3 regions of the Defluviitalea raffinosedens genome follow, and region 2 is predicted to be linked to each of the others. Evidence: riboswitches for the same ligand, from Rfam matches in the RefSeq annotation. Region 2 holds a riboswitch; each other region holds the start of a gene.
What was found. Region 2 has a riboswitch for cobalamin ahead of JOD07_RS07210 (cobyric acid synthase). Riboswitches for the same ligand answer to the same signal wherever they lie in the genome.
Positions count from the first base shown of each region.

Region 1: another riboswitch for cobalamin. It lies ahead of JOD07_RS12595 (energy-coupling factor ABC transporter permease); the one in region 2 lies ahead of JOD07_RS07210 (cobyric acid synthase).
Region 3: another riboswitch for cobalamin. It lies ahead of JOD07_RS01450 (ABC transporter substrate-binding protein); the one in region 2 lies ahead of JOD07_RS07210 (cobyric acid synthase).

Region 1 is NZ_JAFBEP010000020.1:44,897-56,105, reverse strand. Features, by position in the region: gene istA (IS21 family transposase) at 1-1,170, shown strand, start outside; gene JOD07_RS12600 (ATP-binding protein) at 1,163-1,849, shown strand; cobalamin riboswitch at 2,138-2,335, shown strand; gene JOD07_RS12595 (energy-coupling factor ABC transporter permease) at 2,466-3,206, shown strand; gene JOD07_RS12590 (energy-coupling factor ABC transporter substrate-binding protein) at 3,209-3,535, shown strand; gene cbiQ (cobalt ECF transporter T component CbiQ) at 3,532-4,308, shown strand; gene JOD07_RS12580 (ATP-binding cassette domain-containing protein) at 4,321-5,175, shown strand; gene cbiD (cobalt-precorrin-5B (C(1))-methyltransferase CbiD) at 5,328-6,461, shown strand; gene cobI (precorrin-2 C(20)-methyltransferase) at 6,458-7,138, shown strand; gene cobM (precorrin-4 C(11)-methyltransferase) at 7,141-7,899, shown strand; gene JOD07_RS12560 (cobalt-precorrin 5A hydrolase) at 7,908-8,933, shown strand; gene hemA (glutamyl-tRNA reductase) at 8,942-9,934, shown strand; gene cobJ (precorrin-3B C(17)-methyltransferase) at 9,961-10,686, shown strand; gene cobK (precorrin-6A reductase) at 10,716-11,209, shown strand, end outside.
Region 2 is NZ_JAFBEP010000007.1:54,229-65,437, reverse strand. Features, by position in the region: gene JOD07_RS07245 (pyridoxal phosphate-dependent aminotransferase) at 1-177, opposite strand, end outside; gene cbiB (adenosylcobinamide-phosphate synthase CbiB) at 185-1,171, opposite strand; gene JOD07_RS07235 (histidine phosphatase family protein) at 1,168-1,809, opposite strand; gene JOD07_RS07230 (bifunctional adenosylcobinamide kinase/adenosylcobinamide-phosphate guanylyltransferase) at 1,782-2,180, opposite strand; gene JOD07_RS07225 (adenosylcobinamide-GDP ribazoletransferase) at 2,191-2,955, opposite strand; gene JOD07_RS07220 (bifunctional adenosylcobinamide kinase/adenosylcobinamide-phosphate guanylyltransferase) at 2,957-3,505, opposite strand; gene cobT (nicotinate-nucleotide--dimethylbenzimidazole phosphoribosyltransferase) at 3,508-4,599, opposite strand; gene JOD07_RS07210 (cobyric acid synthase) at 4,568-6,076, opposite strand; cobalamin riboswitch at 6,241-6,435, opposite strand; gene JOD07_RS07205 (DUF4183 domain-containing protein) at 6,685-7,053, shown strand; gene JOD07_RS07200 (DUF4183 domain-containing protein) at 7,177-8,445, shown strand; gene JOD07_RS07195 (biliverdin-producing heme oxygenase) at 8,684-9,319, shown strand; gene JOD07_RS07190 (ABC transporter permease) at 9,730-10,821, shown strand; gene JOD07_RS07185 (ABC transporter ATP-binding protein) at 10,821-11,209, shown strand, end outside.
Region 3 is NZ_JAFBEP010000001.1:279,856-291,064, forward strand. Features, by position in the region: gene JOD07_RS01405 (glucose 1-dehydrogenase) at 1-5, opposite strand, end outside; gene JOD07_RS01410 (TIGR00266 family protein) at 285-1,100, opposite strand; gene JOD07_RS01415 (universal stress protein) at 1,222-1,650, opposite strand; gene JOD07_RS01420 (glycosyl hydrolase family 18 protein) at 1,740-3,542, opposite strand; gene JOD07_RS01425 (amino acid ABC transporter ATP-binding protein) at 3,646-4,398, opposite strand; gene JOD07_RS01430 (amino acid ABC transporter permease) at 4,415-5,059, opposite strand; gene JOD07_RS01435 (amino acid ABC transporter substrate-binding protein) at 5,070-5,879, opposite strand; gene JOD07_RS01440 (ABC transporter ATP-binding protein) at 5,977-6,750, opposite strand; gene JOD07_RS01445 (FecCD family ABC transporter permease) at 6,755-7,765, opposite strand; gene JOD07_RS01450 (ABC transporter substrate-binding protein) at 7,774-8,637, opposite strand; cobalamin riboswitch at 8,791-8,982, opposite strand; gene JOD07_RS01455 (methyl-accepting chemotaxis protein) at 8,988-10,766, opposite strand; gene JOD07_RS01460 (rubrerythrin family protein) at 10,994-11,209, opposite strand, start outside.

The DNA of each region.
Region 1 (11,209 bases), on a different contig from region 2:
GCCTTAAGGGAACAGCACGGGTATCCGCATGCCAGTAAACGTAAAACCTCACCCCGTGAAATTTCTCCACCGGGATATGAAGCGCAGGCGCATTTTGGTCAATACAAACTTAAGGATATGTACGGGCGAATTGTACGAATATATTTCTTTTGCATGGTTCTGAGTTATAGTAGAATGAAATTTGCTTACTTTTCACCGGATCCCTTCACGACCGATACAGCTATAAAAGCTCACAATTATGCTTTCCAGTATTTTGGAGGAAGGCCTCAGACAATTCTATATGATCTTGATCGGGTCTATGTGGTTAGCGAAAATCTAGGTAATATTATATTTGTACCGGCCTTTGAAGAATATGTAAAGCGTATCGGCTACAGTGTTTCATTATGCAGGCCAAGAGATCCTCAGAGTAAAGGTAAGGTAGAAGAGGTAATTGGATATGCCAAGCAAAGTTTTCTAGAGGGAAGGATGTACACCGGAATTGATAGCCTTAACAGTGCTGCCCTTGCATGGTTAGATAGGGAAGGCAACGGGCGAATACATACTGTGACCAGAAAAGTGCCGCGTGAAATGTTCATGGAAGAGCAAAAATACCTGCTCCATGTCAAACCTTATTCCGAAGTATCAAGCACGGTTGCCTCCTTTGATAAGGATGGAGTGGTAAGTTATAAAGGCAACCGTTATCTGATTAATACAGGTATGATGGATGCTCATAAACGCATTCGCATTGAAGATGATGGTGAAATGCTTTTGTTCTATGATGCTGAAACAAATGATTTATTGGCTAAATATCCAGTCACAGAAGATACCGGGCAGTTGTTCAAACCAGAAGAAAATTACAGCAGAGACAGGGTTTCTTTAACCATCATAAAACAATATTTTGCAGAATACGAAATAGCTCAGGAATTCATTCGTCGGATGGAGCAGCAACAGCCGAAATATTTTAATACACATTGCATTCGATTATACCGGATGACAAGGTTTTATACAATTGGACAATTGCTTGATGGAATAGAATACTGCATTGATACTGAACGCTGCAGTGCCTATGAGCTTTTGGCTTATCTCATGTATCAGTACGGAGAGCATATAGCTAAGAAGTTTTTGCCGAATCAGCAGTATTTTAACCATTTGGCGAGGAGTAAAGAAATAAGGAGGGAAATCGATGGCTGATATAACAGAAATCCGTGAATTAGCTCAAAAACTTAATCTTTGGAATATCGCAAGGGGATACATTGATTTGAACGATGAGAAACTATCAAACCTTGACTATCTTAAGATGGTGTTAGAAAAAGAATTGGAGATTAGGGCCAGACAAAAACACACCAAACTGAGGAAGGCAAGTAAGCTTCCAAACAAAGCATTTGACGCATCGAACTCAAACAAGGGCTTAAAATGGCAGATTAAACAGTTATCCAACCTGACATGGATTAAGGAAGAGCAAAACTTAATCCTGCTGGGAAAATGCGGGACGGGTAAGAGTGGTCTTGCAGCGCAGCTTGGAGAAACTGCAATCAGCAATGGACATAAAACCTATTATGCGCCTTTTGATAATTTTATCGCAGTGGCAGAAAAGAAAGCCACAAATCCAAAAGCAGAAGCGATCTTTTCTTATATGCAGGAATGTGACTTAATTATTATTGATGATGTCTTTTATGTGGAACCAACCAGGGCAGAACTGCAGGTTTTCTACCGGGCAGTTACCTTTCTTAATGAAACCAGAAGCATTATTTTTATAACCAATCGTGAACTGTCGGCATGGATAGATGCAGCTGAGGATAAGCATCTTTGCCAGACTTTATTGGACAGGATAACGGTCAATTGTCAGATTGTTCGCTTGACTGACAGATAAATTGAATACACTCACTTTGTTCTTGAAAAATTAATACCTCGTTTGAAAACAATGCCGAAAAACGGCTTAAAATAGATGCAAAAAATCTCACGAAATTCAAAGAACTGCTTAGCTTTTGAGATTTTCTGCAGTTTATAGGGTAGGGGGGTCTAAATCTCTACCGCTTTTCATCCCGGAAACGGGCGGGGGGTCACGCGCGAAAAATCGCAGTTTCAAACTGGACAAAATTATCTTATAAAACATGAAATAATCCATTGAAATAATCTGAATAATGATATAACATATTAATAATTTAATATAAAATCAGGTGCTGGTTATGCATTACTAGAAAATGTGTGAATCAGTGAAAAGGGAAGACGGGTGAAAATCCCGCGCGGTCACGCCGCTGTAAAAGTGGAGTTCTCCATAGATACCACTGGGAAACTGGGAAGGTTTGGAGAATGATGATGCTTGAGCCAGAAGACCTGCCTGCATTTTTAACACCATTTACTCTACGAGCGATAGGGGGTGTTGTGTATGTCTGCACAGTATTATTCCGGGTATGCATGACCTCTTGACTATTTATGTTGAGAGGTTTTTTGTTTGTAAAATAATACTTGTATGAGGAGTGAGTATTATGTCCAAAAAATTACAATTGGCTTTGGGTCTTGGACTTATGGTAATACTGATGCCAACAATGGCTTCAGCTATGCATATCATGGAAGGATTCTTACCTCCGGTCTGGGCAATCTCATGGGGAGTATTGTGCGTACCATTTATAGTTATAGGACTATTTTCAATAAATAAAACTGTACGAGAAAATCCGCGATTAAAAATATATCTTGCAATGGCAGGTGCATTTGCATTTGTACTTTCCGCACTCAAAATACCTTCTGTTACAGGAAGCTGTTCACATCCAACAGGATTGGGATTGGGAACTATCCTTTTTGGCCCAACAGCTATGTCAGTACTGGGTCTGATAGTGCTTTTGTTTCAGGCTATACTTTTAGCTCATGGCGGACTAACAACGCTTGGCGCAAATACCTTTTCAATGGCAGTTGTAGGACCTATTGTTGCATTTGCAACGTACAAGCTGGTAAAGAAAGCGAAAGGACCTCAATGGCTGGCAGTGTTTTTAGCGGCAGCACTGGGTGATCTGTTGACGTATATGGTGACATCAGTGCAGCTTGCACTAGCTTTTCCAGCTGAAGTAGGTGGTTTTGCTGCATCACTGGCTAAGTTTATGGGTATTTTTGCAGTGACACAGATTCCTCTTGCAATCAGTGAAGGTATACTTACAGTATTAATATTTAATGCAATAGCTGCTTATGGCAAAGATGAATTGAAGAGCTTAAATCTATTACAAAAGGGGGCTTAATCATGCAAACTGAAGCGATAAGGCAAACAAAAAAAAATAATCTTTCTGTTAACCTGCTGTTGATTCTTATTATTATAGCTTTAGCAATTATTCCGTTGTTTATTGCTAAAGATGCTGAGTTTGGTGGAGCAGATGGGCAAGCGGAGGAGGCAATAGCAGAAATAAATGCAGATTATGAACCTTGGTTCTCACCCATTTTTGAACCGAAAAGCGGAGAGATTGAGAGCTTGCTTTTTGCATTGCAAGCTGCTATCGGCGCCGGCATAATCGGGTATGGATTAGGTTATTTGAAAGGCCGCAGAAAGAAAGAAGATGAGAAGAGCGCATGATTTCTATAGATAAATATGCTTACAGCTCAAAGCTTAAACATACAGACCCCTTGCAAAAGGTTACATTTGCCTTGCTGACGCTGGCTGTATGTCTATGGGCAGATAACTTGATAATATCGGTTGCAGTGATTTTTATTATGGGGGGCATGACCGTCTCAAGAGGTGGGACTCCCCTCCGTTTTTTTATAAAACTACTGTTATTGCCTGTTTCTTTTTTGATAATAGGGGTGTCTACCGTTGCAGTGAATATATCCGAGCAACCAGAAAGCCTGCTGGCAGCAATTCCTGTTGCAGGAACATGGATAGGTGTCTCAAATGAAGGGCTGCAAGAGGCGATTAAGCTGTTTTTCAAAGCACTGGGAGCTGTCTCATGCCTTTATTTTCTGTCCCTTAGTACCCCTATGGTGGATTTGCTGGCGGCACTACGGAGACTTCGGATGCCAAAGCTTTTAGTGGAGCTTATGGGGCTTGTATACAGGTTTATATTTGTATTGCTGGAAACTGCAGATACCATCTATAATGCACAGAATTGCCGTATGGGCTATTCAAGCCTGACTGCCGGATATCGCTCTTTAGGCTCATTGATTTCCATGCTCTTCATAAAATCATACAAGCGTTCGGATGAACTATACACTGCACTGGAGGCAAGAGGATACGAGGGAGAGCTCAATGTACTTGAAGAAACCTATGAAAAGCATTGGAAAGGATATGTCCTGGCAGTAACCATCAACGTCATACTTGTTTTATCTTCAATAGCTTTAAAGCAAGTATAGGAGGAGTTATTCATGATAGAGAACATCCTGGAGGTAAAGGACCTTCATTACACATATACTGAAGGAACACATGCTTTAAAGGGAGTGACACTTGATATAAAGCAAGGAATGACAACTGCCGTACTGGGTGGAAATGGAGCGGGAAAATCAACACTGTTTCTTTCTCTAAACGGAACACTCAAACCAACGGCCGGTAAGGTGCTGTTTAAGGGACTTCAGCTGGACTATTCCCGAAAGGGCCTTAGAGACCTTCGCAAATCTGTGGGTATTGTGTTTCAAGACCCGGATAGCCAGTTGTTTTCGGCAAGTGTACTTCAGGATATCTCCTTTGGTCCAATAAATATGAAGCTGCCTGAAGAAGAAGTCCGCAAGAGAGTAAATGCTGCAATGGACAGGATTGGTATATCACACCTTAAGGATAAGCCAACCCACTGTCTCAGTTTCGGACAGAAAAAGCGTGTAGCCATTGCCGGAGTACTGGCTATGGAGCCCGAAGTGCTGGTGCTTGATGAGCCTACGGCAGGACTTGATCCCATGGGAGTTAGTGAAATTATGAAACTGCTTCGGAAAATACAAAAGGATTTAGGATTATCTGTGGTTATTTCAACCCATGATATTGACATAGTACCGCTTTACTGTGATTATGCCTATGTGATGGATCAGGGCAGGATTGTGCTGGAAGGTACTCCTAAAGAAGTATTCGCTCATAGGGATGAAATAAGGAGTGTAAACTTAAGACTTCCACGAATCGGACATTTGATGGAGATACTAAAGGAAAAGGATGACTTTGAATTTTCGGAGAATGCCAATACCATATCCGAAGCGAGAAAAGCTCTTAATGACTGGAAGAAAAGAAAAACTACCTAAAAAGGAAATTGCGTTGATACAGTACTATATAATTTGCGCCAAGAAACCACTAATTTCAATGAGCAAAATATCGATGCTTCTACGGTTTTTGTGAAATTGAAATAGTGAGTTTCCCGCATAATTTATATAAAGGCATAAGTGTGGGTGGAATAATGAATGATTATATAATAAAGTCTGGTAAAAAGCTAAGAAAAGGGTTTACAACCGGAAGCTGTGCGGCAGCTGCCGCAAAAGCCTGCGCAATTATGCTCTTTGAAAAGATAGAGATTCCGGAGGTTTCTTTAACTTTTCCCGGAGGGGAAGAAATAATTCTTAAGCCGGAAGATATCATTCTCAATGAAGCTTCCGCAAGCTGTTGCATCATAAAGGATGCGGGGGATGACCCTGATGTAACAAACGGAATAAGGATCTATGCCAGGGTTGAAAAGGCAAAAGCCGGTATTTCCATTGACGGAGGGATAGGTGTCGGAAGAGTAACCTCTGCGGGTTTGCCCTGCAAAATAGGAGAGGCGGCTATCAATCCCGGACCAAGAAAGATGATTTTTAATGCGTTGGAAGAGGTTGCCCGTCTATACAAATACGATGGCGGATTTCATGTGGAAATATTTGTTCCCCAGGGAGTGGAAATTGCAAAGAAAACCTTCAATGAAAGGCTTGGGATTGTCGAAGGCATATCCATCCTGGGAACTACAGGCATTGTGGAGCCCATGAGTGAAGCTGCATTGATAGATACAATCAAGCTGGAAATGTCTATCAGAAAGCAAAACGGTCAAAACGTGCTATTCATTTCTCCCGGAAATTATGGAGTTGGTTATGCCAGAGAGCATTTGGGCATTGATGTTGACAGCGCTGTAAAAATTTCAAATTATATTGGTGAAGCTCTTGATTATGCGATATATTTGGGTTTTAAAAAAATCCTGCTTGTCGGACATATAGGGAAATTGGTCAAGTTAGCTGCCGGTGTTATGAATACACATTCGAAAATTGCTGACTGCAGAAATGAAATATTTGCCGCTCACAGTGCATTAGCCGGTGCAGGAAAAGAAACGGTCGAAAAAATCATGAATGCAAAAACAACAGATGAAATTCACAATATCCTGTTGCAGAACAATATATCCAAAATGGTGTATGAAAGCATATTGGGAAAAATAGTATATCATTTAAATTATCGTGTGATGAATAAGGCAAGGATTGAAGTTCTTGTATTTTCAAATGAAAATGGCGTGTTAATGCAGACAGATAATGTGTTGGACTTTATCAATGAGCTAAAGGAGGTTGGGCATTGAAAGGAACTTTATACGGAGTTGGTGTTGGACCGGGAGATAAGAAGCTTCTTACTCTATTGGCGGTTGAGACTTTACATAAGGCAGATATTATTGCAGTACCTGATACCGGAGGCGAGAAAACAGCTCTGAATATTGTGGGTGAGTATATCTCCGGCAAAAAGATAATGTACTGCAGTATGCCTATGACAAGGGATACAGCAATACTGCGGGAGAGTCATAAAGCTTGTGTAGAGCTGATTTGTGCAGAGCTCGAAAAAGGCTTGAACCTGGCATTTATAACGCTCGGTGATCCTACAATTTATTCTACATATATGTATGTGCACAGGTTGGTTGTTGAAAAAGGATATTCTGCTGAAATTGTTAACGGGATTCCCTCGTTTTGCGCGGCTGCTGCCAAACTGGGCATTTCATTGTGTAATGGGAAGGAAGCATTGCATATTGTTCCTGCATCCTATGAAGGTGCGGATGAACTCTTACGTTTGAACGGAAGCAAGGTGCTTATGAAAAGCGGAAAGGGTATTTTAAACATAAAGCAGAAGCTGGAGAAGCATAATTTGCTTGACAATTCCAAAATGGTAGAATGCTGCTTTATGGAAAATGAGAAAATATATAACAGTCTTAGGGACTTAAATGAAGATAGCAGTTATTTTTCGATTATTATAGTTAAAGGAGAATAAAAATGGTCTATTTTATCGGAGCAGGACCGGGCGCGGTTGATTTGATAACAGTGAGGGGACAGGAGCTTTTGAAAAAAGCTGATGTTGTCATATATGCAGGGTCTTTGGTTAACCCGGAGCTCCTTAAGTGTACAAAGCCTGAGTGCAAGATTTACAACAGCGCTTCTATGACACTTGATGAAATTATAGATGTTTTCGTTAGAGAATATTCACCTGATAAGATACTGGTAAGGCTGCATACAGGCGATCCAAGTATTTATGGAGCAATCAAGGAGCAGATGAAGTTGTTGGACAAGCATAAAATTCCTTATAACGTTGTGCCCGGAGTCAGTTCATTTTGCGGTGCGGCAGCGGTGTTAAATGCTGAATATACACTGCCTGGTGTGAGTCAGACTGTTATTCTTTCAAGGATGGAGGGAAGAACGCCCGTACCTCCGGATGAGGATATAGAAAAGCTTGCATCTCATAAGGCTTCCATGGTTTTGTTCCTTACGACCTCAATGCTTGAGAAGCTTAGTGAGAAGCTTGTAAAAGGCGGATACAAATCCGATACGCCTGCTGCTATTGTCTATAAGGCTACATGGCCGGAGCAGAAGATTGTCCGTACCACAATTGCAGAGCTTCATAAAAGTGCAAAGGAAAACAATATTACCAAAACGGCCTTGATACTTGTAGGGGATTTTCTTTCTTGTGAGCACGAGCTTTCAAAGCTTTATGATGCAAGCTTTACCCATGAATTCAGGAAGGCGAAAGAACAATGAGGATAACCTTGATTTCCTTTACCCAAAAGAGCTCACTCTTATGTAAGCGCCTGGTTGATTATCTTAAAGAAGAGGGACATTCTATCGTTGCATATTCAAAGTATGGAGGCGGCGAGCTGCTTCAGATGGAAGACAATCTTAGCGCACTTACAGGAAAAGCCTTTGAGGACAGCAATTCAATAATATTTATTGGAGCTGCCGGTATAGCCGTAAGAGCAATTGCGCCATTCCTTAAAAATAAGGCATCCGACCCGGCGGTCATTGTGATAAATGAAACAGGAGAATATGTGATTCCCATATTGTCAGGGCATTTGGGCGGTGCAAACAGCCTGGCCCATAAATTGGCGTCTTTTTTGGGAGGAAGGGCAATTATTACTACTGCTACAGATATTAACGGCGTTTTTTCGGTTGATGTGTGGACAAAGGAAAACGGTCTTCATATTTTGAACATAGAAAACATAAAGCATATTTCTGCCGCATTGCTGAATGGTCAAAAAATTGGTTTTCGCTGTGATTTTCCGGTGGAAGGTGAATTACCGGAATTCTTTACAAAGGATACAACTGATTACGGAATATATATATATGATCACAAAAAGCAAAATGCGGACAAGCAGCCTTTTAAAAATACATTATTTTTGTGCCCTAAGCTATTTGCTGTGGGAGTGGGATGCCGGAAAGGAATTCCGGAAGAGATATTGGAAGAAGTATTTCTTGAAACACTGGCGGCAGAGAACATACCAAAGAATCTTGTTTACTGTGTTGCAACCATTGATATAAAAAAAGAAGAAGAGGCAATTATACGGCTTTGTGACAAATTCAGATACTGTCTTAAGCTTTATACCAATAAAGAGCTTATGGAGGCTAAAGGGAGCTTTTCATCATCGGGGTTTGTAAGGGCTGTTACAGGTGTGGATAATGTCTGTGAAAGAGCGGCCATACTGGCCAGCAATCATGGGAAATTGATAATGGGAAAAAGAGCTAGAGATGGAGTCACTGTTGCTATCGCAGAAAGGGCATGGAGGTGTAGCTTTTGAATATAATCATGGCTGGAGTTGATTATCGCAGCGCAAGCCTGGAATTAAGAGAAAAGGTTGGGTTCAACAAAAATCAAATAAGAGATATTCTAGCCAAAATAAATAAGGAGGCTTGTGTTTCCGGAGTGGTTTTGATTTCAACCTGCAACCGCACAGAGGCGTACATTTCATTAAGCCATTGCGAAGAAGCGGATCCGGTTGAAATATTCTGCAATGCTGCCAATCTTGATGATGATATGAAGAAGTGTTTTTATGTTAAAAAGGGTGAAGATTTGGCGGTTTATCTTTTTGAGCTTGCCTGTGGAATTCACTCAATGATATTTGGAGAAGACCAGATATTGACGCAGGTTAAAGAAGCAATGCTGATTGCTATTGATGAGGGAGCAAGCGATGCGGCATTGAACACACTTTTCAGGTGCGCCATAACCTGTGCCAAAAAGGTAAAGACTCAGCTGGTGCTCAATGCCGTTTCGCCTTCGGTAGCCGGGCAGTCGGTACAACTGGTAAGTGAATATATTGAAAAAAAAGCAGGTTGCAAAGCGTTGGTTATCGGTAACGGAGTAGTTGGAAGAAAAGTTTGTGAGGAACTGATTGCAAAGGGATGTGAGGTCCACATAACTACCAGAACCCACAACAACAAAAGCATAATTGTTCCTACAGGCTGTAAAGTTATTCCGTATCACGACAGGGAGTCATTGATACCATATGTGGATATTTTAATAAGCGCAACATCAAGTCCCCATCAGACTGTTACTATCGATATGATTGACAGATGTGCAAATAAGCCCAAATACATTATTGATCTTGCAGTACCCAGGGACATAGACCCTGAGGTCGGGAAGATAAACGGTATACTGTACTACAATATTGACAGCCTTGGGGAAACCGCACGGAAGGACAATTCTAAGGAAATATCAGCCATGAAGAGTTTGATAGCAGAGCATATTGAGAATTTTAACAAATGGTATGCCCAAAGAAAACGACTTATGGCGGTAAAATAATAAAAATAAATGGGTGGGGTAGAGTCATGATTAGTATTATTGGCATAGGGCCGGGAGAGAAAGCACAGATAACACCGCTTGCGATAGAGGCACTAAAAAACAGCGAGGTAGTTGCCGGATACACTTTATATATAGATATAATCAAAGATTTGATTGAGGGCAAGGAAATAATAGCAACCCCCATGATGCAGGAGGTAGAAAGGTGCAGGATGGCTGCGCTGGCTGCAAAAGGAAACAAAAATGTAGCTATGGTTTCAAGCGGAGACGCAGGGATTTACGGGATGGCGGCCCTGATGATTGAAATATGTGAGGAGCTTGGAATCCGTGAAGAGATCAGGGTCATAGCAGGAATTACTGCAGCAAGCTCTGCGGCAGCGGTTCTTGGAGCACCTTTAACACACGATTTTGCGGTAATATCCTTAAGCAACCTTCTTACAAAATGGGAGGACATTGAAAAGAGATTGGATCTGGCCTCGCAGGCCGGGTTTGTAATAGTGATTTACAATCCATCCAGCAAAAAGAGAGCGGATTTTCTTAAAAAAGCCTGTGAAATCGTGATGAGAAATATAAGCGGGGATACAATGTGCGGATATGTAAGAAATATAGGGCGAGAGGGACAAACTCACAAGATATTGCCGCTTAAAGAATTAAAAGACGAGGTGGTGGACATGTTTACCACAGTAATAATCGGAAATTCCACTACCAGGGTCATAAACGGGAAACTGGTAACTCCTAGGGGATACAGAATATAATTTCTGCATTGGATTGAAGGTAGAATAAGATGAAAAAAGTGATTGTATTTGCAGGAACAAATGAAGGAAGAAAGTTAAGTACTTTTTTAGCCGAAAACGGTGTTGAGGTTACAGCAGCTGTAGCCACCGGATACGGTTCACTGGTGATGCCTGACATGCCTTTTTTGTCGGTAAAGGAGGGAAGGCTTTCCCTTGAAGAGATTACAGAACTTATAAAAAGCTATGACTATATTGTGGACGCAACACACCCTTATGCCAAAATCATTTCGGAGAATGTAAAGGAGGCTGCGAAAAGATGCGGCAAGGCTGTGATGAGGCTGGTAAGGCCTTCATTGGAATATGAAAATGTCCTAGAGTTTTCAAGCATAGAAGCAGCATGTGCCTATCTTAACGGTACAGAGGGAAATATTTTTGTGACAACCGGAAGTAAGGAGTTGCTGCCATATTCAAAAATCGAAAATTACAGAGAAAGAGTTTTTGTCAGAGTACTGCCAACGGCTGAGGCAATAAAGGCATGTTCGGA
Region 2 (11,209 bases):
ACTGCTCAATGCTTTCTTTAATTTTTCAGCTTTTATGTCCGGATATTGGCTGCAGCTTTTTACTGCCTTGTGTAATGCTGCTTCTATCTCCTCCGGCATTCCAAGAGGATTGATATTGATAGAAAAATCCATATTTACAGAGTTCCTGTAAACATCTCCGCCATGTATCCCTTTCACCGGCAAGTCACTTCCCTTCCAATAGCCAAATCACAATAAACATCACAAGCAAACACAATATTTCGCAAATCCATGCCGTCATATACATTAAGTGATTGGCCCGCTTAATGTCCTCATGCTCCACCTGGCGCAACTTATCCCCTATATAGGGCTTTTTTACAAGCTTGCCAAAATAACTGGCATCTCCTGCCAACTGTATCCCCAAAGCCCCTGCACATACGGATTCTGTCTGAGCTGAATTGGGACTGGCATGATTTCGACGATCTCTTTTATAAATCTTATAGGCCTGTTTTCCATTAAAGTTTTTTCCGCCAAAAAAAGCCGCAAGGATCATAAGATAAGCGCTGATTCTGGCAGGAATATAGTTTACCAAATCATCCAGCTTTGCTGCTGCCCGTCCAAAATACAAATATTGATCGTTCTTATAACCAATCATAGAATCCATGGTATTGACTGCTTTGTAAAAGAATCCAAGGACAGGTCCTCCCAGAGCCGTATACAGCATGGGCGCAATCACACCATCGGAAGTATTCTCCGCTACTGTTTCAATAGCAGCTTTCCTTATCCCTTCTTCATCAAGGCTCTCTGTATCTCTGCCTACAATCATGGAAACCGCTTTTCTGGCACCTTCCAGGCCTTCTTCTTTTAAACTTATATATACCTTCATGCTTTCAACCTTAAGGGACTTTGCTGCCAAAATCTGATAGGTCATAAGCGTTTCGATCATGACACCAAAATATGGATGTATGTTATATGATCCTATTATAATAAGAGCAGTGACTGTAGTTGTTGTTGCCAATACTATAACAACAAGGATCATTCCGTTTTTTAACTCACGCTTTTCGTTCCTGTCTCCATCATTCTTTAATAACCTTTGTTCTAATGCTATAATCCCTTTCCCGATCCAACGAACAGGATGAGGCAGGCAGTAAGGGTCTCCCAATAACATATCCAGAATAAAACCTAAGAAAAACGCCAACGCATGATATTTCATAACTTATTCTCCCATAATTTTTTAATCTCCGCTATTTCCGGCTTTTTAAGACTTCCCTTTAGGCTGCAAATATAGCCATTGCCGTTTGGAACCTGATAATTAAAATATTCTCCTCCATGATACCTGCTAAGCAGAGACATAATTATCCCACCATGGACAATCAATCCGATGGTTAATTTAGAATCCTTCACCTGTTTAAGTAAATTCATAAGATAACTTATCATCCTCTGAAATCCTTGTTTACAACGATTATCAAAATCCTCTCGGCTTTCTCCCTCCGGAAAAGGCAAAGTACCATTGCTGTCAATCCACGCCTGATACCGTTCGTCCCTCTGTAAATCTATATAATTCTTCCCTTCAAAGATACCAAAGTTCATCTCTTCCCAATCCGGTATGATAATCGGTTCTTTATCAGGATAGAGTATCTTAGCAGTTTCCAGACAGCGTTTCATAGGGCTGGAAAACAAATAATCAATCTCAGGATAAACCCCGGCATCTTTGGCTTCCTGCAGTACCTTGATGCCTTCTTCACTTAAAGGTTCATCAGTTTTACCCAAATAACGCTGTTCTTTATTGGATGCTGTCTCTCCATGGCGTATCATCACAATCTTTATTTGATTTTCTGGCCAATGCCGCATAGGACCCGCACCACCTCATCTGCCAGACTTGCTAAACTTACAAGAATCCTGCCTGTGCGTTCTCTGTATTCTCTTTCAAAGGGATCCATGGGTACAATGCCATTGCCAATCTCGTCGCTAATAATTATGGCTTCAGGATTCTTCTGTAGAAAAGAAAGTATTTCTTCCTCCGGATTGCCTCCTTTAGCAATACATTCCCTGACCCAGCTGTGAAGATGATTAATAATAATATTCTTTCCCTGCTCCATGGCCTTCTTAAGTTGTATTTCATCTGGAATGCTTCCGTCAAAAACCACGTAATGATCTGCATTAATTTCCTGCAGGATATAATTTAATTTTCCCTGGGCATATCCGCCAATCACTAATTTCATATTCATTCTCCTATGCTAAAATATTGAGTAAAGCCGCTGCCACTATCATGCTGCCTTCGCAAAGCAATACGCAATAACCTGCCGTATCTCCTGTAAAACCGCCAAATTCCTTCTTGCAGCGATAGTAGTAATAAATAAAAGCACAAAGAGCCGCTCCAGGCACAATTATTCCGGCATATAAGGATTGCCCCACCATATACACCATACATGCTGCCCCTTGCACATAAAGAGAGATTTTCACTTTCGTTTTTTGTGCACTGCTAGAAAAAATATGAAATAATCCACTCTTTTTTGCCGGTGGAAATGAAACTACGCTAAGTCCGCTAAGACATCGTGCCAAAACAAAGCCTGCACACACAATTTTTAATAAATTCTCCTCCTGGATTTCTGAAAATGCTCCTAAATAAATGAGCCCATAGGCTCCCAGCATAATTGCAGCAAATGCACCAATATGGGAATCTTTTAAGATTTCCAGCTTCTTTTCCCTGGACTGATAGGAATGAAATGCATCCATAGTATCCATATAGCCATCCACATGAAAGCCTCCGGTGATCATAAGAGGGATAGCTCCCCCAATGAGCGTATAACAGATTTCACCGATACCAAGGCTTTGAGAAAATACTCTCCAAAAATAAATACAGAGCCCTATCACAATTCCAATCCATGGGAAAAAGCACATCATATATTCCATATCTTCTTCTTTCCACTCAAACTGCGGCACAGGAATTTTAGAATATATGGAAAATGCGATAACAATAGATTTTAAAATCCGCATACTATTTTCCTTCTTTCAGTATAACGGGAATGCCTACGACGATTTCTATCACTTTATCCGCCATCATCGCCAGTTTCTTATTGATGTCAGCCATAGCCTGTATATAATCCATAGTCGTTTCATCGTAAATCATTCCATCTTCAAATATATTGTTTGTCACAATCACCAGATGCTTAAAACTTTTATTTAATTGCTCCACTCCCCGTATAATCTTTTCGGTTATCCGTTTAATTTCTTTCGACTCATTCCCGAAAAACATTTCATTGGCAACCAAATTAGAAATACATTCTAAAAGCGCCGTACTTTCAGAAACCAGAGCTTCTCCTGTTTTTTCCAACACCTTCCCTATCGATATCGGTTGTTCTATCGTATAAAATCCTTTATTTTCTCTCATCTTTTGATGTTTTTCAACTTTAGCCTGCCCTTCTTTGTCAAAAACCTGCATGGTAGCAATATAATACTTTCTGCTGTCTTTAGAGCAAGTGGCTATATAGTCTTCAGCATAAGATGACTTTCCGCTGCCACTTCCTCCGATAATGAGTGTCATCATGTTTAAAGCCTCTTATGTTGTTCTACCTGAATATCATTAAAGGTCGCACTGCTATGATAAACACTAAGGGCCATATCCAGCAGTGAAAACATCATGACTGCACCGGTTCCTTCGCCTAATCCCAGTTTTCCATCAATCACCGGCTCTATTCCCAGTTCTTTTATAAGCATTTCTATGGCAGGCTCTTTTCCCTTATGGGAAGGCAATAAATAATCTTTCGTTCCGGGTACCATGCGCTCTGCCAGAAGGGCTGCCGCCATGCTGATCACACCATCCAATACAACAGGTACATGATAAAGTGCACCACCAATACACACCCCTGTTAGCCCGGCAATGTCCAGTCCTCCTACAGTTGCCAAAACTTTTAATGGATCCGCATGATACAAACCGTATTTCTCAATAGCTTCTTTAATTACTTGTTGCTTACGAAGGAATCCTGTATCGCTTAATCCAGCTCCTCTGCCTGTAACTTCACTTACCTCACACTGAAGCAATGCAGCAGCAACAGCAGCACTGGTGGTCGTATTGCCCATGCCCAGTTCTCCTGTACCAAGCATTTTGTATCCAGCTTCTTTACAGGAATATACCATCTCTACGCCTGCAGCAATTGCCCTTAATGCTTCCTCTTCTGTCATGGCAGGTTCCTTTACGAAATTGCGGGTTCCACATCTTATTTTTTTATTCTTAAGGCCCGGAATGGGGTCTTTCGCATTGATGCCAAGATCCACCGGGATAGTATCTGCGCCTATACTGTCTGCCATTCTTCCTACTGATGACTGTTTTTTTGCCATCAACCCGGCTACCCCAACGGTTACCTCCTGACCAGACAGGGTGACACCCTCTTCCACTATTCCATTATCTGCACACATGATCACAACAGCCTTTTTATCTATATTGATTTGCTCAGTACCTAGTATTGCTCCAATCTGTGCCGTGAGGGTCTCAAACCTTCCCATACTGTCAATGGGTTTCGCAACGGCATCCCAGTTTTTCAATACTTTTTTTCTAACCTCTTCATCAGGTGGTGTAATAACAATTTGTTCCAGAATTTCTCTTGTTAAACTATTCCAAATAGGCTTCTCCAAGGATTTCATAAATTACCTCCATATCTAAGTATTTTCTTAATGTTTCTGCTAACTTGTCATACTGTTTTTCTTTGAATATTTGATAATTCTCAAAGATTCCATCCTCTATTTTGATACCTTTCTTATTAGCCAAAGCCTGTACGATTCCATGGGCTATATTGCTTTGATCAAACAATCCATGGATATAAGAACCATATACATTTTTATTATTGGCAGAGAACACCACATTATTTCCTATTCTGCTACTGTAAATGTCTTCTGACACGTCACATGCTTCGTGATATACAGTTTGTCCCATATGAATTTCGTATCCTTTAAAAGGACATCTCGATATTCCGCTGAAAATTCCATCCAGCTCGTCTATTACCCCTTCCACCTGACAACGTTTCTTCTTTTTCTGCAGTACGGTAGCTACCGGCAATAATTCCATTCCTCGAATGCAGCCACCTTCTTCCATGGCATGAGGGTCATCAATCCGGCATCCTAACATCTGATATCCTCCACATATGCCAAACACTGGAATATCTTCTGCAAGTTTTTTTATGGCTGCTTCCAGCCCGTTCTGCCGCATCCATTTTAAATCCCCCATAGTGTTTTTGCTCCCCGGAAGGAAAATCAAATCAGGATGTCCCAGTTCGCGGACAGAAGTAACATAGCGTACAGTAACTTCGGGAATCTGCTCAAATATATTAAAATCTGTGAAATTGGAGATTCGGGGATAGCGAATAACAACAATATCTATTAATCCTCCTAGCTTTTTATTAAATCTCTCCGTTAAGCTATCCTCATCTTCCAAAGCCAGTTCCATATAGGGTACAACACCTATTACCGGTACCTTCCCCTTTTCTTCCAGCATTTTGATCCCAGGATCTAATATGGACTTATCTCCACGGAACTTATTGATGATTAATCCTTTTACTCTTTCCTTTTCTTCTTTTGCAAGCAGCATCAGCGTTCCCATTAACTGTGCAAATACGCCTCCCCTGTCAATGTCTCCCACCAAAAGTACAGGGGCGTCTACCATCCGGGCCATGCCCATATTGACGATGTCATCCTGTTTTAAGTTGATTTCTGCCGGACTCCCTGCGCCTTCTATCACAATAATGTCTGCAAACTCTTCAAGCTTACGAAAAGCTTTTTTGATTTCAGGAATCAATTCCTTTTTATAGGCAAAATACTCTTTTGCACTCATATTCCTAAGGACTTCACCATTCACAATGACTTGAGAACCTGTATGATTCGTGGGCTTTAGTAAAATAGGATTCATGCAGACCATCGGTGTAATGCCTGCAGCTTCCGCCTGCATAACCTGAGCCCGTCCCATTTCCAGTCCTTCTCTTGTAATAAACGAATTGAGCGCCATATTCTGTGATTTGAAAGGAGCTACACGATAGCCATCCTGTTTAAAAATTCTGCACAAACCTGCTACCAAAAGACTTTTCCCTGCATTGGACATAGTTCCCTGTACCATTATTACCTTTGCCATAGTTCTCCTAGCCTTTCTCACTAAACTAAAAAAACCCTTTCCAGCTACTGGTAAAGGGTTTGCACGCGAAATCACTTGCCGGATACTATATTTCTTCATAATGAAATATCATCCTGCAAATCATACCCGTACAATGACCAGTTACTCGTGGCCTAAAACAAACGTTTCTGTACGACAATCAGGCAGGTCTCCCGACTTAAAGATCATCGCATCGGCCATCTTCCCAGTTTCCCAGTGATATATCGGCTTAGCTCCCTAATTACGGTGACGAGTTCGTACAGGATTTGCACCTGTTTCCCTTTTCACCGAAGCCAACCACATTGCATGGTTGCTTCGACACCTGATTGCTCCATATTTAATTACATTTAATGTAACATATCTCTGCAAACGATTCAATCTTTTTATTTTAATCTACTTTTATGTTATGTAAAATCCTGACTAAAACAGCTGTTTATTCCCTTATCAATCATCTTCTCTATATCTTTTCTCCGTAAAAACAGAATATCATCATCGTAAAAATTTTATAAAAGAAGTGGTCAACCTGTCACCATTCTTCTTATTTCGACATAAGATATAGTGTAATGATAAAGATCAGAGGAGGTGAATGAATGGCTACTTTATTTAAACTCGTTATTTCTGCAGAAACAACTACAAACGTTTCAACAAACCCAGATGTAGAAAGATATTTTTACTCAGTAGATCCTGCCCATCGTGTTGGATCTACCTTAGAAATTCCAGCAACCGCTTTTGTAGATGATACAGATACTCCAGTAACTACAATCACTGAAGCTATAGCGGGAAATGGTTACTACTTGTTATTCATCAATGGCGTATTACAACAATCAGATTTATACACCATTTCAGATACACAAGTAGTCATCACAGATGCAGCTAGTATACCTGATGGTGCAGTGATTACTTTAGTAGTAACCAACTTTGTTCCAGATGCAGACTCCACCACTACAATAATAACTTAAAACTTAATAGGAATAAAAGGATGGGCCATCCGGCACATCCTTTTATTCTAAATGTAACTTCAAACATTATGTATGAATAAGATATAGAAAATTGTTCAAATTAACTAATTGGGAGTGAGGGTGATGTGGTTTACAAACTTATCAAAAATAGACTGCCACCTGACAGATAAACACGGAAATATACTAAATCCATACAATCCCATGGCAATTAGTTATTCCGATGTAACCCGTTTTCTCAAAACCAGAAGTAAACGGATTCGATTGCCTTCTGGAAAATATGTACGTGCCAATCAATTTGTAGTGTACATTCAAGGATATATTTCCCTTTTTGTAGAGGACAACCTTATTTCAAATCCAATACCATTCAGAATATATAAAAGTTTTTATCTGTGTGTGCCAAAAAGAACAGATTTATCTTTTAAAACATGCTACTTTAATTGTGGTACCAAGGTTATAAGTAATGAAAATGATTTGCTAAATCTAAGTATTAAAATAAATATTGGTTCAATGGCTCAGCCAAAAACTCAGCCCAAAACTTTCTGCCAACGCTATTTTACAACAGAAATCAATATTACATACAGAGAAAGTCTCCTCAGAACTGAAGTATACCAATACAATACTTTATATGAGGAAGATAAAAAAGAATATACGAATGAAGATGAAATACCCGAATATGGGAATAGAGGTATCCTGGATCCAGAAATGGTTTCTTTCTTTAATTTATATATTAACGGTGTTGTACAACCAAGGGAGAATTATGATATTGAACAAGGAAAGCTTACTTTAAATATCATTGATGCTCCTGTAGAAAATGCTCCTATACTCATCAGGTTTGTTACGTTCAGAGATTCAAGTGGCGACATATACCCTGCAGAAATATATTACTATAATACAATTTCTGATGGCATAAAAAATGAATATATAGATGAAGACAAAATTGGTGATACAGGAATTATCGATCCTGAAGAAGTATCTTTCGTAAATTTATATGTCAATGGCGTATTGCAGCCGGAAGTAAACTATACAGTACAAAAAGGACTGCTCTCTTTTCAAACTTCAGATATTCCTCCAAAAGATGTCCCAATCACTTTAGAGTTTATAAAGATTAGAAGACCCAATGGGCAACTCGTTAAAGCAAAGACCTATACATTTAATGCCCTTGCCCATGAAAGCAATATATATACCAATCAAGATGAACTGATCATCTATGGAGACCAGGGTATCCTTGATCCTAAATATACTTCCTACAACAACCTTTTCATAAATGTTGTACTTCAGCCTTTTGTCAATTACTCAGTGGAAAAAGGACTCCTTACTTTAAATACCGATGATCTGCCTCTAAAAGATTCTCCTGTATCTCTTCAATTTATTAGCATAACTTCATTATACTGATTTTAACCTCTAAATACTATAGCTGTACCTTTACGACCCGGTTTCCTTATCATGCTATTAAATTATGCGATTCATTTAGCTTGGGCAAAATTAACCGCGTGTCTGCTCATTTTACTGCTAAAAATATGCGTATAAAAACTCTGATCGAGCAATATAATACTTTTATTGAGACAAAGCTTATCTAATGATAAAGGCGAACAACCAAAGACAATAAGTATATACTTTGAGGTGAAAACAGATGGATTTTACAGAAAAGATAAAAAGCAATACCAAAGCATTGCATTTAGCATCTGAAAAAAGTGGGTTTATTAACCGATTGATTGAAGGTAACGCAAGCAAAGAAGGATATATAGAATATATATTTAACTTGCATGCTATGTATCAGGCTATAGAAGGCAGTCTTGATAAACATTCAGATCATGAAAGTATTAAACTTTTTGCTACAAAAGAATTGTATAGGGCCGAATTAATAAAAAAGGACTTAGAAATTCTGGCTGGCGAAAAACTTTCTGAAATGAAATTGCTGCCTTCTACAGAAGCATGCATAGCGAGAATACAAGAAATAGATAAAGAACACCCAGAGCTGATCGCAGCTTATGCTTATGTCAGATTCATTGCGGATTTATTTGGAGGAAAGATATTCCCGGATATACTAACCAAAAACTATGATATACCTGCAAGTGCACTAAATTATTATATACAGCCAGACATTGGAAATATCAGAGATTACGTCATGGAATACCACAAAAAATTTGAGAAATTGAATTTATCTGAGTACATGCAAAACTTATTTGCTATAGAAATAAGCAATGTTTATATTTATAATATAGGCATTTTAATTGAGCTGGATGCAAAACTATATGCTTCTGATTAAACACACTGCAGTATTACGAAAAAATCATTCTCTCAATAAGAATAATCTTACGAACAAGCCTGACTTCTTTGTTCCAGAGAACAAAGAAGTCAGGCTTCAATTATTTATTAAGATCCCACCATAGAATCATTTTTTACATTAAGCGACAATAATTTTTCCACAGATTTTGTGGTTTAATCAAGATCCAGCATAAACTAAGGATTTTTCATTTTGGTCATATTCAGGTCACATTTCTGTTTTATATTATGTATGTCGATGATCATTACAGCTGTAATATTGATATCTTAATACGATTAGCAGTGAAAAAACAAAAATTTTTAAAAGCATATAACAACTGATATTTGAAAAATAGCATGAATATATCTCAGATGAATGATAATGATAAATTATATAATGAAAGAGGTTAAATTATGAAATTAGCATGGAAAGAAATAAAGCATAGTATGTCAAAATATGTATTAATAGAAATTCTCCTTGTTTTGATGATCTTTATGGTTGTATTTTTATCAGGTTTGGCAAACGGGCTTGGTTGGGCGATTAGTGCATCTATTGAAAAAAGAGAGGCTGAGTACTTCGTAATAAGCAAAGATGCTGAAAAATTAATCTCCATATCCAATATAGACACAAAGGCACTGGAACAAGTGGCGTCTCAAACCAATGACAATGTAACACATTTAAATATTAAGAGATCCAATATTAATACCTTAGAAGATGAAGCAAAGTTGGATATTACCTATTTTGTTATTGATTCAGAGAGCTTTCTTTCTCCAGAAATAACAGAGGGAGAGGGGTTATCAAATTTCGGGGCAGAATATCCTCTTGTATTGGATGATTCCTTTAAAGAACAAAATATAGAAATTGGAGATGTGTTGGAGGATTCTGTAACAGGCCTTGCTTTAAGGGTAGTAGGCTTTACACAGGATGAAATTTACGGACACTCTCCAGTAGGTTTTATTGGGACTGATACATTTACAGCCCTCAACCAAAAAGTAAATTCTTCTTATACTGAACAGTATAATGCGATCGCAGTACAGGGAACGGATATTGAAAATATTGATATAGAAGGTCTGGAAGTGATTGACAAAGAAACAGTCATTAATAATCTTCCAGGATACTCTGCCGAACAGTTAACGATCAAAATGATTCTTTGGGTGCTGGTGGTCATCTCTTCAGCAGTATTAGGAGTATTTTTCTACGTAATTACCATACAGAAGCAAAAACAATTTGGTGTCCTTAAAGCAATAGGAATGAAAATGTCAGAACTTACAAGATATATTATGAGTCAGGTTCTCATTCTTTCTGTGATAGGCGTAGTCATTGGCAATCTTTTAGCCATTGGCATGGCATCTATGCTTCCAGGCAGCATGCCTTTTGATCTTGTAATATCAACAGTGATGATTATATCTATTGTTTTTATCGTAATCTCTTTACTCACCAGTTTAGTATCCATAAGGAAAGTTGCAAAAGTTGATCCAATAGTGATAATAGGAGGTAATGAATAATGAAAAATGAATATGCATTGCAATTGAATAATATATCAAAGTCATATCGGGATGGTGAACAGCAAAATAACATTTTAAATAATGTTTCCCTGGAAGTAAAGCCAGGTCAATTTATTGCCATTGTTGGCCCTTCCGGCTCAGGTAAAAGCACATTTTTGTCCATAGCCGGTGCTCTGCTCTCACCTACAGACGGCAGTGTTATAGTCGGAGGACAAAAACTTCTAAAAAAACAAAACAAGAAATTGGTTAAGATTCGCAGAGAAAAAATAGGATTTATCTTTCAGAACCATCACTTACTTCCTTTCCTGACCGCAAAAGAACAGCTTACATTTGTAATGGATATGAATAAAAAGAATGGTAGGTCTAAAATGAATGCAGATGAGATGTT
Region 3 (11,209 bases), on a different contig from region 2:
TTCATAAGACCCCTCCATAGTTTTCATCATATTAGTCATTATTTTATTATATAATTTACACTTTGTAAGTTAAGTGTTTTAAAAAAGTTACAAAGGCTTATTTTCCCTGGCAAAATCGACACATATTATATTTTGTCCAATTTAAAAAGAATTAGTACAACTGGATTTTGCCATTAAAAAACTGACTCCCTATGTTAGATTTTTAGATCTAACCTTTGAGAATCAGTATAAAACCATTCTTTCTTATTTCACAAATAGGGCTAATCGCTTCTTTTAAATAACTATTAATCTCCATCTAAAAGATTGCCAAGGCCCCCCACCAGGTCCAGTACACTTCCTTCTCCTTTTCTTCCTCCTGTTATTCTTGGCGCAGCACTATAAACTCGATCCGCTAATCGACTAAAAGGTAAAGATTGAATCCATACTGTTCCTGGCCCTTTAAGGGTTGCAAAGAATAATCCTTCTCCTCCAAAGAAGGCTGTTTTAACTCCTCCTACAAACTCTATATCGTAGTCTATATGTCTTGTCATTGCTACAAGGCATCCGGTATCTATGCGCAATGTTTCTCCAAGACTTAATTGCTTCTCTACAATGGTTCCTCCGGCATGAATGAAAGTCAATCCGTCTCCTTCTAATTTTTGCATAATAAAACCTTCTCCTCCAAAGAACCCTGCCCCTAACTTTCTTTTAAAATCAATACCTACAGCAACACCTTTTGCCGCACAGAGAAATGCATCTTTTTGACAAATGATTTTACCTTCATAAGCGGATAAATCCATAGGGATGATTTTCCCGGGATAAGGAGAAGCAAATGCAACCTTTTGTTTTCCCTGCCCTCCGTTCGTAAACATCGTCATGAATAAACTTTCTCCAGTAACGAGCCTTTTTCCTGCTCCAAAAATCTTACCCATAAGTCCGCTCTGTTCCTGTCCCGAGCCATCTCCAAAAATGGTTTCCATTTGAATCCCTTGCTCCATGTACATCATAGCCCCTGCTTCAGCAATTACACTTTCCCCTGGATCCAGCTCAATCTCAACAAACTGCATATCATCCCCATAAAGCTTATACTCAATTTCATGTGCATTATTAAAATACTGCATGTTCAGCCTCCTTAGCAATTACTGTCTTAATCTATGATTATTCCTCGTAAAAATTTTAATTCCTTGTATTTTTTTCATAAAAATAAAATAATATTATAAAAGAGAAGCCTTGGGCTTCTCTTTACTGTAAGAACACTTCCTGATCTTTTATCGGTAAGGGTTTTTCCCTCTCTAATACCATGATCTCAACTTCTGGTGTTGTAGATGTAATGTAGTTTTCTATGTCTTTTGTAATCAGTCTATGAATCTTATTTCTCATTGTTTCTCCTAATACCAACTGATTAATCTGATTTTCTTTTATAAACTCTACAATACGTTCCGGTACATGTTCATCGCAAACAACATGAACTTCTCCACCGAGTTCCGAAGCATAATCGAATAACTCCTGAAGCAATTCGCCTGCATCACTTTGAGTTAAAATGTTGTTACCATGTTCCACATGAAGTATATGCAATTCGCCCCCCACCTGTGAAGCTAATTCTGCACCTTTTTTGATTAGTCTTTTACTGTTTTGCTGAATTGTTATGCAGACTAAAACTTTCTGTGGCACTAAAACCCCTCCCTCTGGAGAATAATAAGCTTACGCCCAAAATTATTATATCATAGTATGATATAAAATACCATGTATACATTTTCTTATTACTTTGGAGAAAGACCTTTCCAAAACTCGCTGTTTTCCAAGCCCAGACGCCATATGGCAATCCCCTGTAAACCTTTTGCCTTTGCCAGTTTTAACTTAAATTGAGTGCTTTGGGCATTTTCAAACCACACAATTCTGTCATTGCCTTTTTCATCTTTATATCGATAATAAGGAACTTTAAAGGTATCGTTCCAGAGGATTTTCCCTCCATATCTCTTTATATAATCGTTGATTTCTGATGCCGTAACAGCTTTCCCATTTTTCCCATCTATGGTCCAGTCATATCCATAAGCTGCAATACCCATAACCACCTTCTGTGGCAAAATCTCTTTGACAGCAAAATTGATTACATCTTCTACCCAATCATAGGATGCCACAGGCCCAGGAGTTCCTCCAGACCAATGTTCATCATAGGTCATAAGGACCACTCTGTCCGCATATTGTCCAATAGCCTTATAATCATAAGCCCCTGTCCATTGATCATTGATATAATCTGCCGTTTTAGCGGGAACCGTAGCTGAAACTATATATCCCTTAGGTCCTAATGCTGCCTTTAATTCTTTAATAAAAGATGTGTATTCTGCCCTTGTGTCCGCTCCTATCCCTTCTATGTCTACCTCTACGCCATCATATCCGTATTTTTCAATTTCACTTAATACACTTTTGACTAATTTGTCCCGAAGAATCGGATTTTCCAGAACATTCTCAGCCAGAGTTTTTTGAAAACTTCCACCTTGGGCATTGTGAATGAGCATAAGGGATTTGATGCCTTGTTGCTGTGAGTAATCCAAAATCTCATTTTGAGGATAGTCCACAATTAGGGTGCCGTCTGCTTTCATACCATGGCTAAAGGTAGCCACTTCTGTTATTTTGCCATTATAGGTTTTCAAAGAATTGTAAGAACCAAGATGACCTTCATAATACTTTACTGTAAACCCAAGAACCGTATCAAATTTATAAGGGATTACTTCAATATCCTCCAAAGAAGGGCCCGATCCTTCAACAATAACAGAAGGAGGTACCACTCTTAGAAGTTGTCCTACATAAATAGTATCTGAACTTAAATTGTTCCATTTTTTTAAATCAGATACCGTAATATTAAATTTGGCAGCAATGACAGAAAGACTGTCTCCTTTTTTTACAACATAGTCTGAAACCTGGGGCAAATCGCTGTTGATTAAAACAGTCTTTGATGCATTATCCCAATTAACGGGCAAATTAAAGGATTCTGAGATAAAACGAATTGGAACCATCAATCGTCCATTGATTACCTTTGGAGGGGTGTCCAAAAAATACATCTTACCGTTAATAAAAGCCTGGGGCAAATTAGCCTGCAAATAAATTGATTTATTATCTTTGGTAATGATGGCTATTTTGTCTATATTGTCCCAATGAACAGAAGCTCCCAAAAATTCTGAGATCACTCGAATCGGAACAAGCACCCTTCCATTTTCTATCACAGGAGGTGTGTCTGATTCTATATATCGATTATTAATACGAATTTGAATCCTCTTAGTCTGTTGAGTGGATGTATTCTTTGATACTGCGCCATAAGCAGCAGTTGAAAAATATGGATTCAGAATGAGCTGAAAGGCAATCAGTGAGCCGGTCATAAATCTGACAGATGAAATTTTTAAATTCGGATATACTTTCTTTATATAAGTTTCTAACCCCAGCTTTTTATGTTCCTGTTCTACATCTCCAAATTCCTTGGAAAATTCTATATCTTCAGGTAAATATATAATAAGATGATATTCTCCGTTTTCATAAACGATCCTTTGTTTGTATCGATCCCAGTTCATATTTTTCCTTCTTTCCTTTGCAAAAAAGCCACCTACGGTTTCGTAAAGTGGCTTTAAACTTCGTTTTATTCTTATTATGGAAAGAAGAAAAAAACTTATACATCTATAATATTTTTTCTAAAAATGCCTTAATTCTTGGGTGATCAGGATTATTAAAAAGCTTTTCAGGTGGTGCGTCCTCAATGATCTCTCCCTGATCCATAAATACGACTCTGTCTGACACCTCTTTAGCAAATCCCATTTCATGGGTTACAACAAGCATCGTCATATGTTCTTTTGCCAATTGCTTTATAACGCCTAAAACCTCTCCAACCAGTTCCGGGTCTAGAGCTGAAGTCGGTTCATCAAAAAGCATAATATCTGGTTTCATCGCCAAAGCCCTTGCTATAGCAACTCTTTGCTTTTGTCCCCCTGAAATTTGGGATGGATAAGCATCTTTCTTTTCAAGAAGTCCAACCTTGCTAAGAAGTTCTTCTGCTTCTTTGATGGCCTGTTCCTTAGGAACTTTATTAACAATAATCGGCGCTTCAATGACATTTTCCAAAACTGTCTTGTGAGGGAAAAGATGAAAATTCTGAAACACCATCCCCATTTTTCTTACACCGTCTTTTACGTCTTTATGAGGAAGCGGTATGCGTTTGCCTTCTTCATCAAAAGCCTCAATGGGAATGCCTTCAATCTCTATTCTTCCACCATCACATTTTTCTAATAAAATAAGGCAGCGAAGAAACGTGCTTTTGCCAGAACCGGAAGGACCTATAATTGAGATTACTTCTCCTTTGGCAACGCTTAAAGATACATTTTTTAAAACTTCTAAATTCCCAAATCGTTTGCTGATATTGGATGCTTGAATCATATTCATAATAAAACTCCTACTCATAAATAGAATACTTTTGCTCTAATTTCTTAAAGATCCAGACGATCACAGAGGTTAAAAACAAATAAATGGCTCCAGCTATAAAAAAGGGTATAACGGTAAAATCTCTTGCCACAATTTGATTGGCATTCCTAAGCAGATCATCCATACTAATGGCAGCCACCAATGCCGTATCTTTAACCAATGTAATGGCTTCATTGGATGTGGCAGGAAGTACTCTTCTTATGGTTTGAGGCAGAATAATCCGGCGCATAGTTTGGGAATAGGTCATGCCTAATACTTTTGCCGCTTCATATTGCCCCTTATCAATGGATATAATGCCTCCCCTGAAAATCTCAATAAAGTACGCAGCGTAGTTTAAAACAAAGGTAATGGAAGCTGCTTCAAATTTATCAAAAGTAATGCCTAAAAAATGAGGAAGGCCAAAATAAATAAAAAACAACTGAAGCATAAGAGGCGTCCCTCTGAAAATCCATGTATAAACCCCAAGCACAGAAGAAAGGAGCTTAGATTTTGAAACCTTTCCTAAAGCTCCTAAAACTCCTAGCGGTATCGATAATAATATAGTTATTCCATATAGTTCTAATGTATTGATGCTTCCTTTAATGATATAACCAATCATTTCTAAAATATCAGACACAATAAGCCTCCTATTTTACAACAATATCTTCTCCAAACCATTTTTTAGAGATTTCTGCTGCTGTTCCATCATCTTTTAATTCTTTCATAATTCGGTTAACTTCATCTGCTAAACTTTGATCGCCTAATCTAAAGCCTATACCATACGATTCACGGCCAAAATCATCTTCCAATACTCTAAACTGACCAGGCTTTTTAGAGATATAATATTTTCCCACTACTTCATCCATTACTGCCGCATCCACACGACCTGCTTCCAATTCCAGAAGAACAGTTGTATTGGTTGGATAATCGCTGATACCTTTAACTTTTTCGGCTACTTCTGTATCAGCATTAACAGCTGTCTCAGCACTGCTTGCTGTTTGAAGTCCAATCACTTTATCGGCTAAATCTGCCTTGGTTTGAATATCAGAATCATTTTTTACAATAATAATTTGTCTGTTATTAAGATATACATCGGAAAACAGGATTTCTTTTTTTCTGTCTTCTGTAATCGATAATCCATTCCAGATCACATCTATATTTTTGCCGTTTAATTCCATCATCTTCGCATTCCAGTCAATTGTTTTTAACTCTATCTCTACACCCATTCTTTTTGCTACTTCCTTAGCCAAATCAATATCAAACCCTACAATCTCACCAGATTCATCGCGAAATCCCATGGGTGCAAAGGTGTCATCCAGTCCGACAACCAATACTCCCTTTTGTTTTACTTCTTCTAAAGAATGATCTTCTTTAGATGCTGCTTTTTTGCCACAGCCTGTTGAAAATAAAGATAATATCATAATACTCAATATTAAAAACGCTATATTCTTTTTCATTATTATTTCCCCCTGTATCAACATTTTAGTTACAAGCCTATTATACTTTAACTCACTAAAATTGTAAAGTAATAAACCAAAAATAATCCTTAAATTTTTAAACAATAGGAATGACATAAGGGCATTGACTTACAGGATTTTCAAAGATTTCCACAGAAAGATTGTATACCTTTTTAATATTTTCTTTACTGATTACTTCTTCGGGGGAACCTTTGGCCTCAACTTGTCCTCTTTTAAGCAATATAATTTCATCACTGAAGGTAGACGCTAAATTTAAATCATGCAATACTGCAATGATGATCTTGTCCTCTTTTAGGCTTCTAAATATATTTAAAAATTCTATCTGATACTGTATATCCAGATGGGAAGTGATTTCATCCAGAAGAATGATGTCTGCTTCCTGACTTAAAGCCCTTGCAGCGATAACTCTCTGAATCTCTCCGCCACTTAAATTCGTAATCAACTGATCCTTTAAGTTCCATGTATTGGTCGCTCGCATGTACTTTTCCACGATCGCCTGATCTTCCCCGTTAAAATCCTGAAAACTTCGTTTATATGGACTTCGTCCCATCATCACAATATCAAAAACAGTAAAATCGTAGTCTATGAGTATGTTTTGGGGAATCACTGCCATCATTTTGGCTAATTCTTTATTTTTCATTTTGCAAATATCCTGATTGTCTATCAATACACTTCCGGCTTTTGGGGTAATAAGCTTTGAAATATTTTTTATAAATGTGGATTTCCCCGAACCATTGGGTCCAATGATGGAATAAAATTTACCTTTATTAAAACTTAAACTGATATCCTTTAATACTTGTTGATCTCCATAGGAAAAACTAAGATTTCTTACATCTATTTTTTGTCCCAAGGGTTTATCCACTCCTTCGCTTCATTTTAATCAGAAGATATATAAAATAGGGAGAACCAATCAATGCCGTCACCGCTCCTACAGGTAATTCTCCGGGAGCGGCTATGGTTCTTCCAAGAGTATCAGAAAGCAGTAAAAAAATCGCGCCTCCCAAAGCCGAAAAAGGAATCAAAACTTTATTATTGGGACCAACAATGATTCTTGCCATATGAGGCACCAAAAAGCCTACAAATCCGATGATTCCGGAAAAAGAAACACAAACAGCAATCATCATGGATGCAATGATAATGACGCCTTTTTTTAGCTTTTCTGTTTCTACACCTAAACTTTTAGCCGTTTCCTCACCAACAAGCATTAAATTGAGATCTCTATATAAAAAAGAAATAATCATTGTGCCGACAAATACAACCGGAGCTGTTATATAAATATTCTCCCAGCTTGAAGCATTGAAACTTCCCATCATCCAAAATATAATCCTGCTGGCATGTTCCTGATTAAACACCATTATGATGGATATTAAAGCCGATGTCAAAAAACCTATGGCACTTCCCACCAGAAGTAAATAGATCGTAGCTGTTTTTGATCTGACCTGTACAATAAGATATACCATGATGGTCGTAGTTACCGCTCCTATAAAGGCAAATGGAGCAGCCGGCAAATGAACAGTAATTGCCAGCGCCGCTCCCAGGGCAGCCCCTCCTGATATTCCAAGCACGTAAGGGTCTGCCATAGGATTTTTAAATAGGGACTGAAAAGAGGTCCCTACTACTGCCAATCCCATCCCAACTATACTTGCCATAATAATTCTGGGCATGCGTACCATAAAAACAATAAGAAAATTTGTATCAGAGGGTACTGTATCGATATGCTTGCCAATAATAGGTATATACTTAAGGATTTCCATGAATACCTCACAGGGCTTTATATTGGCTGCTCCCACCGAAATGGCCCCGATCGCCAGTATACAATATAAAACGAGCAATACAAAAAATAGTGTTTTTCTTTTTAGTCTCATCATCTCACCTATTCAAATAAATCTGGATGCATGATCTTTGCCAGGCTTTCTACACCTTCCCCAAGTCTTGGGCCTTGCCTTGCAATAAGATTATCGTCTATTTCAATCACCTTATCGCCCTTTACAGCTGACAGCTCCTTGTAGCCGGCAGTTTCTACAAACTGCTCTTTTAGTCCATAATTTTGGGAGATCAATATGATATCTGGATCGTTTTCTATTATTTTCTCAAGACTATACTGCCATCCTGTTGCATCTTTTGCAATATTATCCCCTCCGGCTATCTCCAGAAGCTGACCTATAAAGGTATCTCCAGTGGCAGTGTAATCTCCATTTTTACCAAAGCCGGCAACATAATATACTTTCGGCCTTGGGGCATCTTTAACCTTTTCCTGAACCTCTTCAATCTTATCTTTAATCTCTGTAATAACTCGATTGGCTTCATCTTCTGCATTAAGGATTTGCCCCAATCTAGCTATAGAATCATAAGCTCCCTCTAAGTCAATAGCTTCATAGAGCACAACCACCTCTATGCCTAAGTCTTCTAGTTTTTTATAGGTTTCTTCTTTAAAATTGGCAGTGGCAATAACGATATCCGGGTTTAACTCAACAATTTTTTCTACACTGGGATCAATTAAGGACCCTATGCTTGGAACCTCTTTTGTTTCTTCCGGATAATCACAGTAGTCGGTCCTTCCCACAAGGTTTTCTCCTTTGCCTAAAGCATAAATGAGTTCTGTAATACTGGGAGCTACAGAAACGATTCTTTTTGGCTCCTCACTTATTTGGGTGTTCTTAACACCACTACATCCAGCCATAGTGCCTAAAAGGGCTATGATCATAAAAATATGTAATGTCTTTAAGATTCTTTTCATATTGCTTTATCCTTTCCTTTCAGCTTTAATCCATTAAAAATTTTATCTATTAAAAAGGCAGTACATCATAGACGTACTGCCACTAGAATTTATAACTATAGCATAAAAGCAAAATAGTTAATTGACTCTAATAGGCTTTCCCTCCGAAAGCTTATTAATGCTCTCATTTAGGCAGGTCTCCTGGCTCATGATTCATCCTCGTCTTTGCCTTCCCCTAAATACTTAGAGTGGCTTTTAAAGACTCGTCATCAATTACAGTAGCGGGGGCTGCTACGGATTCTAACCGTATTCCCTTTTCACCTTATAAGTTTCATCTTATAAGGCACCTAAATGAATTATTCAGTTTTTTATTATTGAAGTTTAAATCTTTCCACAGCTTCCATAAGTTTTTCTTTTCCTGACTTCACCTCTTCTGTTTGCTCTGCTATTGTACTAACTTTATCTGCAATGACTGCCGTATTCTCAGCCACACTGGTTATTCCGGCGGCTCCTTCATTGGTTGCAGAAGCTACTTCCTCAATAGCTTTTATCATATTCTGTATAGAAATCAGTAATTTCTCAGATGTAACACTAAAATCTGTAATGATCGCACTTACATTTTCAGCATCTTTTTGGTATTGATCTGTTGCTTCCAGCATTAATCCATAATCTTCTTTTACATCCGAAGAAACAAATTCCATCAATTTATTCGAAGTAGATGAGAGATTATTTACTGAACTTTGGACTGTCTTGATTATTTCTTGAATTTCTTTTGCTGTAGCTCCTGAGTTTTCAGCCAGTTTTCCGATTTCATTCGCAACCACCGCAAAGCCTTTACCGGCTTCCCCTGCTCTGGCTGCCTCGATAGCCGCATTTAAGGCCAAAAGATTCGTTTGAGAAGTAATTTCAAGGATTATATTAGATAAAGCTGTGATCTGTTCTACCGATTTCGATTCTTCAATTGCTTTTTCAAGGGCAGATTTTGCTTCTTCAAGAATCTTCATTGCATTATTTTGAGATGTTAAAACTCTTTCTTTTAATCTGTTTGCCCTTTCTTGAATTTCTTCGACAGTTTTTGCTCCATCCTGTGCCTTTTGAGCAATGGAGTGTGCAGCATTTTCAAATTCTGAAGCAGTGGCATTCATTTCCTCGGAAGATGCCGCCGTTTCTTCCATCCCTGCAGAAATTTCTTCTGTTGTAGATGCTACCTCATCTATCTGATCTTTCAGAGCATCAACATTTTCATTAACCACTATAACTGCCTTCATAGATTTATTGGATTCAGTTACAATATCATTCACCATGCTTCTTAAAGTCTTGATCATTTGCTGCAAAGATCTTGAAATGAGACCGATTTCATCCTTATATTTCTGATATTTGGCTGGCATATCGACAGATAAATCCCCCTGGGAAATCTGTTCGATGATCTTAGAAGATTCTTTAATAGGTTTTGATATTTTTTTACCTACTATGATGGATATAATAACAAATAGAACTCCAACCAAAAGAGCCATAAAGCCAAATAACATAATTTGCCTGTTTATTTGCTTCCTCATTTCTATTTTCTTAGTATTGATTACTGCATCAATATCATCCGTATAATTTCCTGTTCCAACAACCCATTCAAAAGGTTTATAAGATAATGAATAACTACGCTTAGGTAGTGGTTCTGTCTGTCCCTCTTTTGGGAAGTGGTAGTCTGAAAAACCACCACCCTCCTGCATTCCGTTTTTGATAATCTCTTTAATAAGATACTTGCCGTTACTGTCTTTCTGCTCATAGCGATTGGTACCTTCTGTTGCACTTCCATATAATACTACATTAACTCCCTCATATGTGTCAATCCAAAAATACCCATCTTCGCCATAACGCATATCTCTAACGATATCGGCAGCAGCTTTTTTAGCCTCTTCTAAAGTCATCTCGCCTTTCTCTACTTTTTTCCCATATTGTTCAATCACACTGACAGCACTTTGCACCTGAGTCGAAATCAAGTGATCAAAGCTTTCTCTCATGCTTTTTTCCATTGCATTTAACGATGTTGTTTGTGTATATAAGACCAATGAAATGGATATGGTACCTAATAGTACAACCAGTACGAAAGTATTCAACAATGACAGGAGTATGATTTTATTTTCTATCTTCTTCATTAGAATCCGCCCCTTCAATTTTATATATGTTGCCTTATTTTAATCTTAAACCCAGTTCAATTTTTGGTCAAGTTTATAATTCGACAATTTTTGCATACAATTATCGACATTAATGCGTATAGCTTCCTTTTCCTCCTTATTTCTTTATTTTTATATCACTTCCATTTTTTATTTACAATACACTGAAAGTACTAAAAAAGCTGTTGGTTTTTACCAACAGCCCTTAGCTATTTAAATTCTTTAAATATTTCCTTTTTAGCTCCACAGACTGGACATACGTCCGGCGATTCATCCAGAACCGTATAACCGCAAACAGGACATATGTAAACCGCTTCAAAGTCATAATCTTTCCCCGACTTCGCACTTTCTTGCGCTTCTTTAAACATTTTCGCATGAATTTTTTCAGCCTCCAATGCATAGTGGAAGGAACGTTTTGCGCCTTT